3 regions of the Microbacterium sp. MMO-56 genome follow, and region 1 is predicted to be linked to each of the others. Evidence: predicted binding sites of a transcription regulator. Region 1 holds the regulator's gene; each other region holds the start of a gene.
The links. Region 1 encodes LexA, which represses DNA repair genes until DNA is damaged. Its sites were predicted from a motif close to TCGAACANNTGTTCGA; they were not measured.
Positions count from the first base shown of each region.

Region 2: WFI00_RS02960 (HNH endonuclease signature motif containing protein) is a predicted target of LexA. The motif match lies at 1,940-1,955, and genes of this name have one in related genera.
Region 3: WFI00_RS10595 (HNH endonuclease signature motif containing protein) is a predicted target of LexA. The motif match lies at 1,720-1,735, and genes of this name have one in related genera.

Region 1 is NZ_JBBCVW010000012.1:35,404-39,734, reverse strand. It holds gene WFI00_RS11510 (S9 family peptidase) at 1-970, opposite strand, end outside; gene WFI00_RS11505 (hypothetical protein) at 970-1,983, opposite strand; gene lexA (transcriptional repressor LexA) at 2,030-2,692, opposite strand; gene WFI00_RS11495 (LysM peptidoglycan-binding domain-containing protein) at 2,983-3,357, shown strand; gene WFI00_RS11490 (histidinol-phosphate transaminase) at 3,407-4,331, shown strand, end outside.
Region 2 is NZ_JBBCVW010000002.1:271,104-275,434, forward strand. It holds gene WFI00_RS02950 (SDR family NAD(P)-dependent oxidoreductase) at 1-28, shown strand, start outside; gene WFI00_RS02955 (nuclear transport factor 2 family protein) at 39-404, opposite strand; gene WFI00_RS02960 (HNH endonuclease signature motif containing protein) at 568-1,929, opposite strand; gene WFI00_RS02965 (GNAT family N-acetyltransferase) at 2,031-2,489, opposite strand; gene WFI00_RS02970 (HIT family protein) at 2,506-3,078, shown strand; gene WFI00_RS02975 (ATP-grasp domain-containing protein) at 3,089-4,024, opposite strand; gene WFI00_RS02980 (siderophore-interacting protein) at 4,062-4,331, opposite strand, start outside.
Region 3 is NZ_JBBCVW010000010.1:72,795-77,125, forward strand. It holds gene WFI00_RS10595 (HNH endonuclease signature motif containing protein) at 1-1,691, opposite strand, end outside; partial or broken gene WFI00_RS10600 (GNAT family N-acetyltransferase) at 1,903-2,112, shown strand; gene WFI00_RS10605 (phosphotransferase) at 2,013-2,792, opposite strand; gene WFI00_RS10610 (MFS transporter) at 2,789-4,075, opposite strand; gene WFI00_RS10615 (LacI family DNA-binding transcriptional regulator) at 4,212-4,331, opposite strand, start outside.

The DNA.
Region 1 (4,331 bases):
TCTCGACGTCCCGGGACGTCCCGTCTGGCTGCACGATCACGAGGCGGTCCGCCCCGTCGGTGCGGATCGCGCCGATCCGCCCCTCCGAGAGCAGCGCGTACCAGCGCAGGCCCAGCACCCAGAGGCCTCCGCCCGTGTCGGCGTCGGCGGGCGCCAGAGGACGCCGCGCGACATCCCGCGGGGCATCGTCGGTGTCGGTGTCGGTGTCGGTGCGGGTGGTCGCGAGGTCGACGGCCCACAGGTTCCAGCGGCCGGTGGGCTCGTCGATGCAGACGAGCTCGTCGTCGGTGCGCCACGCCGGCTGGAGCGCCGCGGTCTCGCCCGAGGTCACGGCGCGCCACGACGCGACACGACCGGACTCGATGCGTCCGACGCGCACCTCGGTGCGGTCCCACGGCATGTGCGGGTGATCCCAGGCGACCCACGCGAGGCGAGACCCGTCGGGGGACAGCTCCGGCTGTGCGACGAAGTCGCTTCCCGAGACGAGCTCGGTCACCGACGGATCGGTCTCGTCGAGCGAGACGCGCACGATCGCGCGGTGCGGAACCGCGCCGGTCTCGCGTTCCAGGACCGCGAGGAGCGTGCCGTGCTGCCATCGCAGGCCGCCGTAGCGTGCCGCGGGATCGACGGGCGTCAGCGCGCGCGGCGCCTCACCCGGATCGAGTGCCCAGACGCGCTGGTCGGTCTTCTCGACGAACAGCAGGGTGCCGGTGCCGGTGACCGTCCAGGCGCCCCCGCCGTACTCGTGCACACGGGAGCGCGCGCTCCACGGCGCGGGAAGGAGTGTCTCGACCGTGCCCGCCGCATCGCGTCGGCGCACCGCCGTGCGCCCGCCCTCCTCCGGGAGCGACTCGCCCCACCAGACCTCGTCGCCGACGAACGCGGCCCCCTCGTACCGCGGCGCAGCGGCCGAGGCCCACTGCGCCGTGAGGGGGGAGGGCCAGGAACCGAAGGGGAGCGCGGAGACCATCACCCCACGCTATCCGCCGCGGACGCAGGGCGTCGCGCGCGCAGCACCGCGGGGACGCGCCACCGGCTGCGGGACCACACCACCGGTGCGAGCACGGCGCCGAGGGCGGCCGTCACGACGGCTGTCCGCACCATCGCGTCCGTGAGCTGGACGTAGACGGCGTCGAGGCCGGGCGCGGACACGCCGGCGTCGGCCGCGACCGATCCCACCAGCGAGCCGCCCACGGCGACGCCGACGCACACCGCCCCGGCGCCGACCAGCAGTGCGACGCCCGAGCCGAGCAGCGCGGTCGTGCGCCGCCGCGCGATGAGGACGCCCGCCGCGAGGAGAGCCGCGGCGAGCACCGGAAGCCACAGGCCGACCGACACGGCGAGGGCGTACCCGCCGCGCAGGAGCGCGAGAGTCTCGCCGTCGCCGAGGATCACGACGCGGTCCACGGCGGGGATGAGGTCTGCGACGGCGGCATCCCGGGCCGCGAGGCTCTGCCTGATCTGCGCCACGACGGCGCCCAGCTGGATGCCGACGCCGTCGTCCGTCCGCACGACGAGTCCGCGCCCGTCGGAGGTGGCCGCGGTGACCAGACCCCGGTGCGCGGCGCGCGTGGCCGTCGCCCAGACGTCCGTGAACGCCTCCGAGCCGACGGCCCGCGTGACCGCGCGCTCGGCGGCACTCCTCAGCCCCTCGGCGGCGGGCTCCTCGAGCAGTCGCAGCGCCGCGACCGCTCTCGCGGGCAGCCCCAGCGCGGCGACGCCGTCGACGACGCTCGAGGCCATCGCGCCGAAGTCCACCTGCGCCGTGAGGGCATCCATCGTCTCGTCGACCACCATCGCCTGCACGTCCGCGTCGCCGGCGAGGGGCGAGAGCGTCGCGACGAACGCGTCCTCGTCCACGAGCTGCACCCGCGCCCACGCGGCGACGATCGCGACGGGCACGAGGATCGCCGCCACGACGATGCAGGTCGCGGAGAGCCACGCACGCCACGCGCGGCCGTCGGTGGAGATATGTGCGCTCACCCCGTCATTGTGGCGGATGCGGGGCGATGCGGGGACGGACCCGGCGTCAGACCGCCCGCAGAACGGCGACGACCTTGCCGAGCACGACGGCGTCGTCTCCGAGGATGGGCTCGAAGGCGGAGTTGCGCGGCAGGAGCCACGTGTGCCCGTCGCGCTGGCGGAAGGTCTTCACCGTCGCCTCGCCCTCGAGCATCGCCGCGACGATGTCCCCGTTGTCGGCCGTGGGCTGCGAGCGTACGACCACCCAGTCGCCGTCGCAGATCGCGGCGTCGATCATCGATTCGCCGCTCACCTTGAGCATGAACAGGTCGCCCTTGCCGACGAGCTGGCGCGGCAGCGGGAAGATCTCCTCGACCTGCTGGTCGGCCGTGATCGGCACGCCGGCCGCGATCCTGCCCACCAGGGGGACGAGGGCTGCGTCGCCGACGGCGGGGGCGAGGTCGGCGGGGTTCTCCGTGGACGCTCCGGGGAGGTCGATCAGCACCTCCATCGCGCGCGTCTTCCCGGCGTCGCGGCGCAGGTACCCGCTCAGCTCGAGCTGATTGAGCTGATGCGTGACGCTCGAGAGCGACTTCAGGCCCACGGCGTCGCCGATCTCACGCATGCTCGGCGGGTACCCGTGGCGCGCGATCGACTGCTGGATGATGTCGAGGATCGCCAGCTGCTTCTCGCTGAGGTTCTTCCGCCGACGCGTCTGCGGTCGTTCCATGGCGCACTCCTTCTGATCGTCCTGTCCGTCCCGATCCACCCGGCGACCAGCGCTCTTCTTCGAATGTCGGAGGTCGGTGATGGGGTCTCTGTATCGAAACCGTATCCGGCCTCGGCCGATTCGACCGGCAGGCATCCGCGTGTCGCGTTCGATTCTTCTCCGACACGGATGCCGGTTGACAGCACACATTATCGAAGATAGCTTCGGAAGAGAACTTCGCACCCGGCCCTCCGGCCCGAGGGCCGGATGCGAAGATCCCGACATCCGAGGCCTCGCCCTGAGGAGGGACCATGACCACCATCGACATCTCCGGCACCCCGGTCGTGAGCGCGCGCATCCCCGCGACGCGACTGCGCCTCACCGCCCGTGGACGTCGCGTGATCGCGGCCCTCGCGTCCCTCCCCGCCGTGATCGCGCTCAGCATCGCGATCGTGTCCAGCGGGGGAGCCCTGGCATCCGGCGAAGGCGGGGCGCCCGCGGGCACGTTCTCGCACATCACGGTGATGCCCGGCGACACGCTCTGGTCCATCGCCGGCGACATCGCGCCGGACGCCGATCCCCGGGACGTGGTCGATGAGATCATCCGGCTGAACGCGCTGCCGTCCGGCGCCGTGGCCGCGGGGGAGCGCCTCGCCCTTCCGCTGCAGTACTCGTCCGCCGACTGATCCGGTGACGAGCAGGGCGTCCCCGCGCGGGCCGCTCTACGATGGGGCTGTGAGTGCGAGTGTGGATGACCTGCCCCTACGACCGGATCTGCGCGGCCTGACGCCCTACGGCGCACCGCAGGCGCCTCTGCCGGTGGCGCTCAACGTCAACGAGAACACCCATCCCGTACCCGACGAGGTCGCGGACGACATCGTCGACGCGATCGCGCGGGCGGTGCGTGAGGTCAACCGCTATCCGGACCGGGAGTTCACGCTGCTGCGCGAGGGCTTCGCGGACTACCTCGGCCACGGACTGACCCCCGACCAGATCTGGGCGGCCAACGGGTCCAACGAGGTGCTGCAGCACCTGCTGCAGGCGTTCGGCGGGCCGGGCCGCACGGCCTTCGGCTTCGCTCCGACCTACTCGATGTACCCGCTGCTGACGCGGGCCACGGGCGCGACCTACGTCGCGGGCACCCGAGGCGTCGACTACACGCTCGACGTCGACGATGCGCGTCGCCAGATCGAGGATGCGGCGCCCGACATCGTGTTCCTGTGCTCGCCGAACAATCCGACCGGGACGCCGCTCTCCCTCGACGTGGTGGAGGCCGTGTACGACGCGACCGACGGCATCGTCATCGTGGACGAGGCGTATCAGGAGTTCGCACCGCGCGACGCGCGGTCCGCCCTGACCCTTCTGCCGGGGCGCGAGCGGCTCGTCGTCTCCCGCACGATGAGCAAGGCATTCGCGTTCGCCGGTGCTCGCGTCGGATACCTCGCCGCCGATCCGGCCGTCATCGACGCCCTGCGCCTGGTGCGACTGCCCTACCACCTCAGCGCCCTCACCCAGGCCGCGGCCGTCGCCGCCCTGCGGCACGCCCCCGTCATGCTCGCGACGGTCGACGACATCATCGCGCAGCGCGACCGCATCTCGGCGACCCTCGATGCCCTCGGATACGAGCCGTTCGAGAGCTGGACGAACTTCGTGCTGTTCG
Region 2 (4,331 bases), on a different contig from region 1:
GGAGCTCGTCGGCATCGACCCGGAGTGAGGCGCCCGCGTCACTCTGCGGCGGCGTCCGGAACGCGGAGGTACCACTCCACGAATCTGCGGGCGCGCCCGTCGGCGGCGAAGTGCACCTCCCAGAGGTTCACGTAGGAGGCGTGCCCGGGATAGTCGACGGTGCCGCGGATGATGCCGATGTCGTCGCCCTCGATCAGGACGTGGAGGTCGGCGACGGCCTCGGTGGGCTCCGGATCCTGCCAGGCGGTGAGGACCGCATCGATCCCCCGGGCCGGGGAGGTCTCGTAGGGGTGGAAGAGGTATTCGGCGTCGTCGGTGAAGAGGGCGCGGACGTCGGCGTCGTCCTTCGTCCGCCACGCCCTGAGGTAGCCGTCGAGCCAGTTCTGCGTCGTGGATGTCGTCATGCGTCCGGTCTATCGCGGAGTGCCGACACCGGGACAGCGGGATCCCCTCGCCGGCGGCAGGCCGCGCCGCCCGACGGCAGGCAATCTCGCCCGCGCCGCCCGACGGCAGGCCATCTCGCTCGCTCCCGGCCGGCACCGGCGACGTCGCCCGTGTCGCGCGGCGTCAGGCCGTGAGGTCGAATCGTGCTCGCCCTCCGCGTCGCGGTGCGCGAGACGGATCGATCCACGGGGGAGGGATGAACCACACCTGGGCGCGTACTCCCGTCCCATCGACCCGGATCTCCCACCCGTCGTCGTGGATGCGATGGTGGCAGGCCGCGCACAGGAGGATCCCGTTGTCGAGATCGGTCGGCCCGCCGTCGCGCTCCCACCAGCGGATGTGGTGCACATGGGTCCAGGCGGTGGGCGCCCCGCAGGAGGAGCATCCGCCGTCGCGCTCCGCCAGCGCGAGCTTCTGCGCCGGGCTGAACAGGCGACGTGCGCGTCCCCAGTCGAGGATCTCTCCGTCGGAGCCCATCACCCACGGGATCACCTGCAGGTCGCACGCCATCCGTCGCACCACGGAAGCGGGAGCGGCGGTGTCGAAACCGTCGAGCGTCACCGCGCCGACACCGCTCCGGAGATCGTCGAGGCTCATCCGCACGATGACCGTGGCGGTGGGTCCGGTGGGGACCTGCGTGCATCCGATGGCGTGCCGGCAGAGATCGGCGAGGGCGTCGGCGCGCATCTGTCGGATCGTGCGCTGATCGGCGACGGCGTCGTCGCCGCTGCCATCGCTCTCGGCATCGCGGCGACGTCGCAGCGCCTGGGAGACGAGGTCGTCGATCGCGGTCTTGATCGGAGCGGCGGTCTCGACGTCGAGGACTCCCGTGAGGTGGAGCATTCCGTCGCGCTCCTGCAGAGTCAGGGACCGTTCCGCCCGCCGCTCCTCGTGGCGGGGCTCGAGCCCGTCGGGGTCGAGGTGCGCCTCGGCGCGGGCGAGGAGTCGCGACAGCTCGTCGGAGCGCAGGCCCGGCGCCAGCGACACCAGTTCCGCCTCGGCCGCCGCGAGACGCGCCTGCTCGACCCTCGTGGAAAGACGATCGAGCAGGGCCACGATCGCGAAGGCCGACGTCACCCCGAGCGTTCCCGCCGCGACCGCCGCGGCGACCGAGGGGTGTTTCGCCGGCATCCGCTCGCCGGTGATCGACAGCCGCGGCGCGGTCGCTTCGCCGACCTGGACGAGCTTCGCGGCCTCACCCACGCTCGATCCCGTCGTCGCCTGGATGAGCGCGACGGGGGAGCGGAAACCCTGCCGCCGTGCGAGCGAGTCGCGGCCGAGCTCGATCCGCGACTGCCGCGCGATCTCCGCCGCGACGGGCGCGAACGCGGCGTCGACCTGTCGCGTCAACGCGCCGAAGGCGGCGCCGACCGCCAACAGCTGAGCCGGCGTCAGGGCATCCGGAGACGTCCCGCCGCCCGCGGCCTCGAGCGCGGCGAGAGCCTGCGCGATGCCGATGAGCGGCGGAGGCGGTGGGGTGGTCATGGCTCAAGATTAGAACATACGTACGACACTCGACGGAGTTGTCCACAGTTCCAGAGACGCCCCGTGGTCGTCGTCCGCGGTGCCTCCTCCCGTTGGCGCGATCACTGCGGCGAGAGGGCTCGGGCCCACGCCACTTCTCGCTCCAGCTGTCCTGTGCGCTGGAACAGGCGCACCTGGTGCGTGTCGCCGAGCGCCCGGGCGAGCTCGTCGCGGTCGGCCGGCGCTAATCCGAGGCTCTGCCAGAACAGCCCCGACCGTCGGCTGAAGAGCCACGCCGTCGTCGCCCCCGCTTCCGCCGCCCGGGACACGGCGAACGACGCCAGAGCGCTGCCTCGGCCACGGGTGCGCCGATCCAGGTCGACCGCGACACTGCGGATGAGCGCATGTCGACCGTCGCCGCTCATCTCATACCCCGTGCTACCGATGATCCCGCGGTCGCGGTCGCGGTCGATCCAGAGGCGCACCGTCGGGGCATCCAGCCCGCTGAGCGTCAGATCGACACGGCGCAGAAACGACCGGAGCGCGTCGACATCGCTGGTGGTACATAGCTCGAGTCCCACCCGACCATCTCACCACGTGGGCTCCGCCGCCGATCCGGTGGCCGGTACCCTCGACGTCATGGACTGGCGCGAGGACCGCATCGGCTCTGCGGCGCGCGGAGAGAACCCGACCGTGCTCGCGGAGCTCGCCGGCGGGTACGCCGTGATCGGCGATGTCCAGTTCCTCCCCGGATACTGCGTCCTGCTCGGGAAAGACCCGAACGCACGAGCGCTCGCCGAGATGCCCCGGCGTGAGCGCGTCCGCTTCCTCGCCGATGTCGATCTGCTCGCGACTGCGGTCGAACAGGCGTGTCGAGCGGCCGACGCATCTTTTCGCCGCGTGAACATCGACATCCTGGGCAACGCCGACGCCTTCGTGCACGCCCACGTCTGGCCCCGCTACGACTGGGAACCGGAGGACCTCGTCCGACGACCCGTGTGGCTCTATGACCCCGCGTGCTGGCACGATCCGGCCACGGCTCTCGGCGATCGGCACGACGCGCTCCGGGCGAGCATCACCGCCCGTGTGCGGGCTCTGGCCGCCGCCGACACGCTCGCGCTCGGCGCCGCGCCACCGATCGCCGCCCCACCGAGGACGCCCGGACCCTGACGGCACCGGGTCAGGGTGTCGACTCGGACGCGCCGCTGGCCGCCTCGTCGACCGCCGCGAGGATCGCGTCGACGACGGCGTCGATCGCCCGCGGTGCGACGTGCAGGTTCAGGGCCGGCTCGACGAGCTCGACCTCCAGCACGCACAGTCCGAAGCGCTCCGAGTCCACGGTGTCGATGCGCGCGTACACGGGGGTGCCGCTTCCGGTCACCGCTCGCACCGCGGCGAGCACGTCCGCCGCGAAGGCGCGTTCCTCGTCGGAGGTCGGCACCGGCACAGGATTCTCCGCGTAGACGCCGCCCCGCAGCCCGCCGCCCGGCTCGAGCAGCGCCCCCTTCGCGATGGCGTGCGTGAAGGCGCCGTCGATCGCGTACAGCGCCTTCTCCCGCCCCGCCGACAGCTCCGGCACCTCCGGCTGGACCATCGCGACACCGCCGCCGGCGATGATCCGAGCGGCGAGGTCGAGGGCCGCGGGATCGTTCGCGGCGAACAGCCCCGTGTCGCGCGCGCCCGCCGAGACCGTCGGCTTGATCACGACACGTGCCGCCCCGTCGGCGTCCTGCGCGGCGATCGCCGCCCGGGCGGTGTCGAGGGTCGCGGCGAACACGGTCGGCACCGTGCGGATGCCCGCCGCATCGAGCTCGGCCAGGTAGCGCTTGTCGAGGTTCCACCGCACGATCGCGGGATCGTTGACGACCCGCGTCGTCCTCTGGGCGCGCGTGAGCCACGCGTCGAAGTCGGCCGGCCGCTCCGGATAGTCCCAGGGTGAGCGGATCACCAGCAGGCTGAATGCGGCCAGATCGACGTCCTCGTCGTGCCAGACGACCGGGAGAGCCTGCTTTCCACGCGCTCGCAACGCCTCGAGAAGGAGAGGAGTGTCGTGGTCGGGGTCTTCGGGCGCGTAGGCGTCCGTCACGACGATGCCGATCAGGGGCGACGACGGCATGCGGATCAGCGGGGCCCGGCGGCGGGCGGAGTGCCGGTCACAGGATCTGTCCGATGGGCTCGCGCTTCTCCGCCTGGAAGCGGTCCTCGGTGCGTCCGCGCGCCCAGTACCCCGACAGGGACACCCGGGAGCGGTCCAGCCCGCGCTCGTCGAAGAGCACCCGTCGGATGGCCTTCATGGACTCCCGCTCGCCGTGGGCGAAGACCTGGACGTCGCCCTCCGGCCACTCCAGCTGCCGGAGCACCGCGGCGAGGGCCTCCACCTCGTGCGTCGGGTCGATCACCCACTCGACCTCGACGCCGGCCGG
Region 3 (4,331 bases), on a different contig from region 1:
GGGTGGGCGGTGGGGCCGGGGCGGGCGGTGGGTCCCTGCTGGGCGGTGGGGCCGGGGCGCAGGAGTCGTGGCGGGGGCGGGCGGAGGTCGCCCCACGCGTAGCGCAGCATCGTCCGCGGAGGCAGAGGCACGCCCTCGCGCCGATCGGGATGGTGCAGCACCGTGTTCCCCGCTCCGTCGCGGGTGATCCGCCATCCGCCGTGGTGCAGCTGCATGTGATGGAACCGGCACAGGAGGATCCCACGATCCACGTCGGTCCTCCCGCCGTCGCGGTGCCAGTGGTCGATGTGATGCGCTTCGCAGAACGAGGGTGGCCTGTCGCAGCCGCGCCACCGGCATCCACCGTCGCGCAGCGCCAGGGCCACGCGCTGAGCCGGGGTGAACAGACGTACCTCGCGGCCCAGGTCGAGCGGCCGGCCACGGCCGTCGACGGTGCACGGCAGGGTGCCCGTCGTGCAGGCGTGCCGTGCGACGAGCCAACCGGGCAGAGCGGTGCGGTCGTCGGTCAGGTGACCGACCGCGGGGCGTCCGTCCTCGACGGCTGCCGCGGACGCCGTGGTGAGCACGAGACGCACCCCCGCCTGCCGTGCGCCGAACACCGCGCCCGCCTCGGCGAGCGATCCCGCCCGGAGGACGTCGATCAGCAGGTCGTAGGCGAGCTGGTCGTTCGTCCGGGGGTCGGCGGTCAGCTCTTCGGCGCGCGCCCGTTCCTCCGGACCCACGAACCGTGGCCCGCCGCGTCGGGGACGGAGCGCCGAGTCGATGACGGCCGCGACCCATGCCGCCGCCTCGTCGTCGAACGTGAAGGAGCCGCGGCGGACACCGTCGTGGTCGGTCCACAGGCGGAAGCTCCGACCGTGGAACCGCTCGTCGAAGCGGCGCTCGGCGCCCGCCGGGTCGAGGATGTCGCGGACGGTCCGAGCCGCCTGGGCGAGTTCCTCGACGGTGCGGTGCGAGGCCTCATCGATGAGGTGTGTCGCCGCGGCAGCCCACGCCGCGCTCGCATCGGGTGCGGCATCGTCGAGCGCCGTCGCGTCCATCGCCTCGTCGTCCGGCCCTTCGTGTTCCGGCGAGCTCTCCACCATCGTGCGTGCGGCGTCGGCCCGGGGCGGTTCGCCCAGGCCGCGAAGGATCGCGTCGTGCTGGGCGCACGTGATCGCACCGTTCATCAGTGCGTCGCCGAGCGTGGCGTGCCACGGTCGCTCGGCGGCCGGAGCGGTGGTGTCGTCGCGAGCGGTGCCCGCGCCGTCCGGCTGAGGAGCGTCCGGTGCTCCGGCGAGGTCCGGCATCGCGGGCCCTCCGTGCCCGCCGTCTCCACCCTCGCCGCCCTCAGCGCCCTGCCCGCCCTTCCCGCCGGCGAGCGTCTCGCCCAGCCGCACCTGCCGGGCGGCGTCGCTGCGCGTCGTGCCCGTGAGCTCCTGGATGAGGGCGACGGGCGAGCGGTGACCGCGCGACTGCGCGAGGCCCCCGTGCCCGTGCTCGCGCGTCGATCGCGCGGCCACGACACCGGAGCCGGCGATGCGCAGCGACTCGCCGCCGCGCACGAGCGCCGACGCCGCCGCGATGAGCGAGACGACGGCGTCGTCGCCCAGCTCCGCCACCGCGCCCGCGATCCGCGTCGCATCCTCGTGGTCGCCGACCAGACTGCGCAGCGCGTCGAGCGCTGTCTGCAGGTCGGTGAAGAAGGACATGCTCCATGATCCCGCGGACCTCCGACATTCGAACAAAGATACGACCGAGCGTCGCTCGACGCCAGCGGCCCGTAGCCTGAGAGAGATGGACGTTCGCCTCCGACCCAGCATCCCGGCCGACATCGACTGGCTCGTCGAGCTTCGGGCCGAGGTCCTCCGAGGCGACCTGGAGCGGCTCGGACGCTTCGACGAGCATCATGTGCGCGATCGGATGCGTCGCGCGTTCCGTCCCGAGTGGACGCGGATCGTCGTGGTGGCGGGTCGCGACGTCGGATCGATCACGGCCCGCCCGGAGGGCGCGACGCGATGGATCGAGCACTTCTACCTCGCGACGCACGCCCAGGGCGCCGGCGTCGGCAGCGCGGTGCTGCGCACGGTCCTCGCCGAGCCGTTCGACGAGGTCACGCGCCTCGACGTCCTGCAGGGCAGCGCTGCCCGCCGCCTGTACGAGCGGCACGGGTTCACCGCCGATGCCGAGGACGAGGTCGACGTCTTCATGACCTGGAGGTCCTGACGCGCGCGGAGTTGCTCCCGTGCCACGGAGGAGATCAGGGCGACGACGGCCGGGACGAGGGCGGCCAGATCGCCCGCCGCCGCGCGGGGCTCGCGACTCGGGTCGTTCAGGGCGAATGCCTGCGCGGAGTACGCGAGGTCCCAGACACGTGTGCTCGGCCCCGCGGCGTCCGCGTCGATGAAGACCCAGCGTTCGCCGAGGATCAGGTTCCACGGCGCCAGGTCGTTGTGGCAGATGAGCTCGGCGCTGGGCGCGGGGATCGCACTCTCCCATACCGCATCCGCCGGCGGGGTATAGGGCATGCTCGCGTCGTGGATGCGGCGGACGATCCTGCCGACCCGGGACAGGTCGAGCCGCGACAGCGGGGGAGCCTCGATCGCACGGATGCCCGGGACGAACTCCTGCACCTGCCGGCCCTGCGCGTCGCGCCCGAGCGGCTCCGGCAGATCGACGCCGGTGCGGCGGAGCGCCGCGACGAAGTCGACGACGCTCGCCGTCGCGGCGGTCCACGGCTTGCGCACCGTCGCGCCGACACGGACGACCGTCGAGGCGACGTTGTCGCCCGAGAGCGGCTCTTCGGCGGTCACGGCGTCGGCGTCCGGTCGTCGCCGCCCGCCGGAGCGGTGTCCGTCTCGGCCAGCACCGGACGCGCCGCCGCGATGTGCGAGATCGAGCGCCAGACGAGGAGCAGCGTCACCGCCGAGCCGCCGAAGGCGAACCACCACGGCGCCGTCAGCCCCCACGTCTGGGCGATGACGCCGCCGAGCGCCTGACCGATGACCAAGCCGCCGAAGACGCCGACCATGTTGACCGATGCGATGCGACCCTGGAGGTGCAGGGGGACGAGGCGCTGGCGGACCGTGGTCGAGATCGTGCCCCACACGAACGCGTAGGCACCGAACCCGAACATGATCGCGAACGCGATCGCGGGCTCGGTCGTCACGGCGAAGCCGAGGTGCATCAGCACCTCGAGGGTCAGACAGACGCGCATGAGCGTCGCGAAGGACACGTGCTTCTCGAGCCAGCCGAACGACGCGATCCCGGCGAGGCCGCCCACCGCCGACGCGGTGGTGAGTGCGCCGTATCCGACCGCGCCCATGCCGAGGTGCTCGGTCGCGTACAGGACGAGGATGCCCCACGGCGCGGCCCAGGTCACGTTGAAGACCAGGATGATCAGCACGAGGGTGCGCACCGCGGGCGTCTGGCGCAGCCAGGCCAGACCCTCGCGGATCGGATGAGGGGCGACGGGGTCGTGCGCGTCCTCCGCCGACGGAACCGGGGTGTGTCCGATCCGTGCGATCAGCACCACCGCGAGGGCCACGCAGAGGATCTGCACGAGGAAGGGCCAGAACGACCCGACGGCGAAGAGGAACGCGCCGAGCGGCGGACCGGCGAGCTGGTTCGCGACCAGGTATCCGGCCTGCAGGCGTGCGTTTCCGATGCCGAGGTCCGCGGGGCGGACGAGCATGGGCAGGAGGGTGCTGCCGGCGGAGTCGGCGAACACCTCCGCCGTGCCGTAGAGGAAGGCCGTGGCCAGCACGATCCACACGGTCGCGTGACCGGTCAGCAGGAACACGACGAGCGCGGCGACGACGACGGCGCGGCTGCCGTTGGCGATCATGACCAGGCGGCGCCGGTCGTGGTGGTCGGCGACGGAGCCGGCGAACAGGCCGAAGAGGAGCCACGGCAGGAACTGCATCATCGCGCCGGCGGCGACCAGGATCGGCGACGACGTGAGGGACGCGATCAGCAGGGGTGCGGCGGACAGGGCGATGCCGTCGCCGAGATTGCTCGTCCACGACGAGGACAGCAGCCACCGGAAGTCACGCCCCAGGCGGCGCGGCGCGACGAGATCACCGAGCGAGGGCATCCCGCCATCCTAAGCGCGCCCCCCGACGCCCTCCGCACGCTCGCGAGACGGCGCGAATGCCACGCTCCCGGGCGTAGAAGTGCGCATTCGCGCGGTCTCGCGGACGCGCGCACGGCGGAGTGGGAGGAGAGGGCGGTCAGCGGGTGGTGGAGCCGCGGATGAGGTCCACGGGCAGCTCGACCGAGCCGGGGGACACGATGCCCGCGTCGATCGCCTCGAACACGGCGTCGGCGGCGCGATCGGGGTAGACGCACAC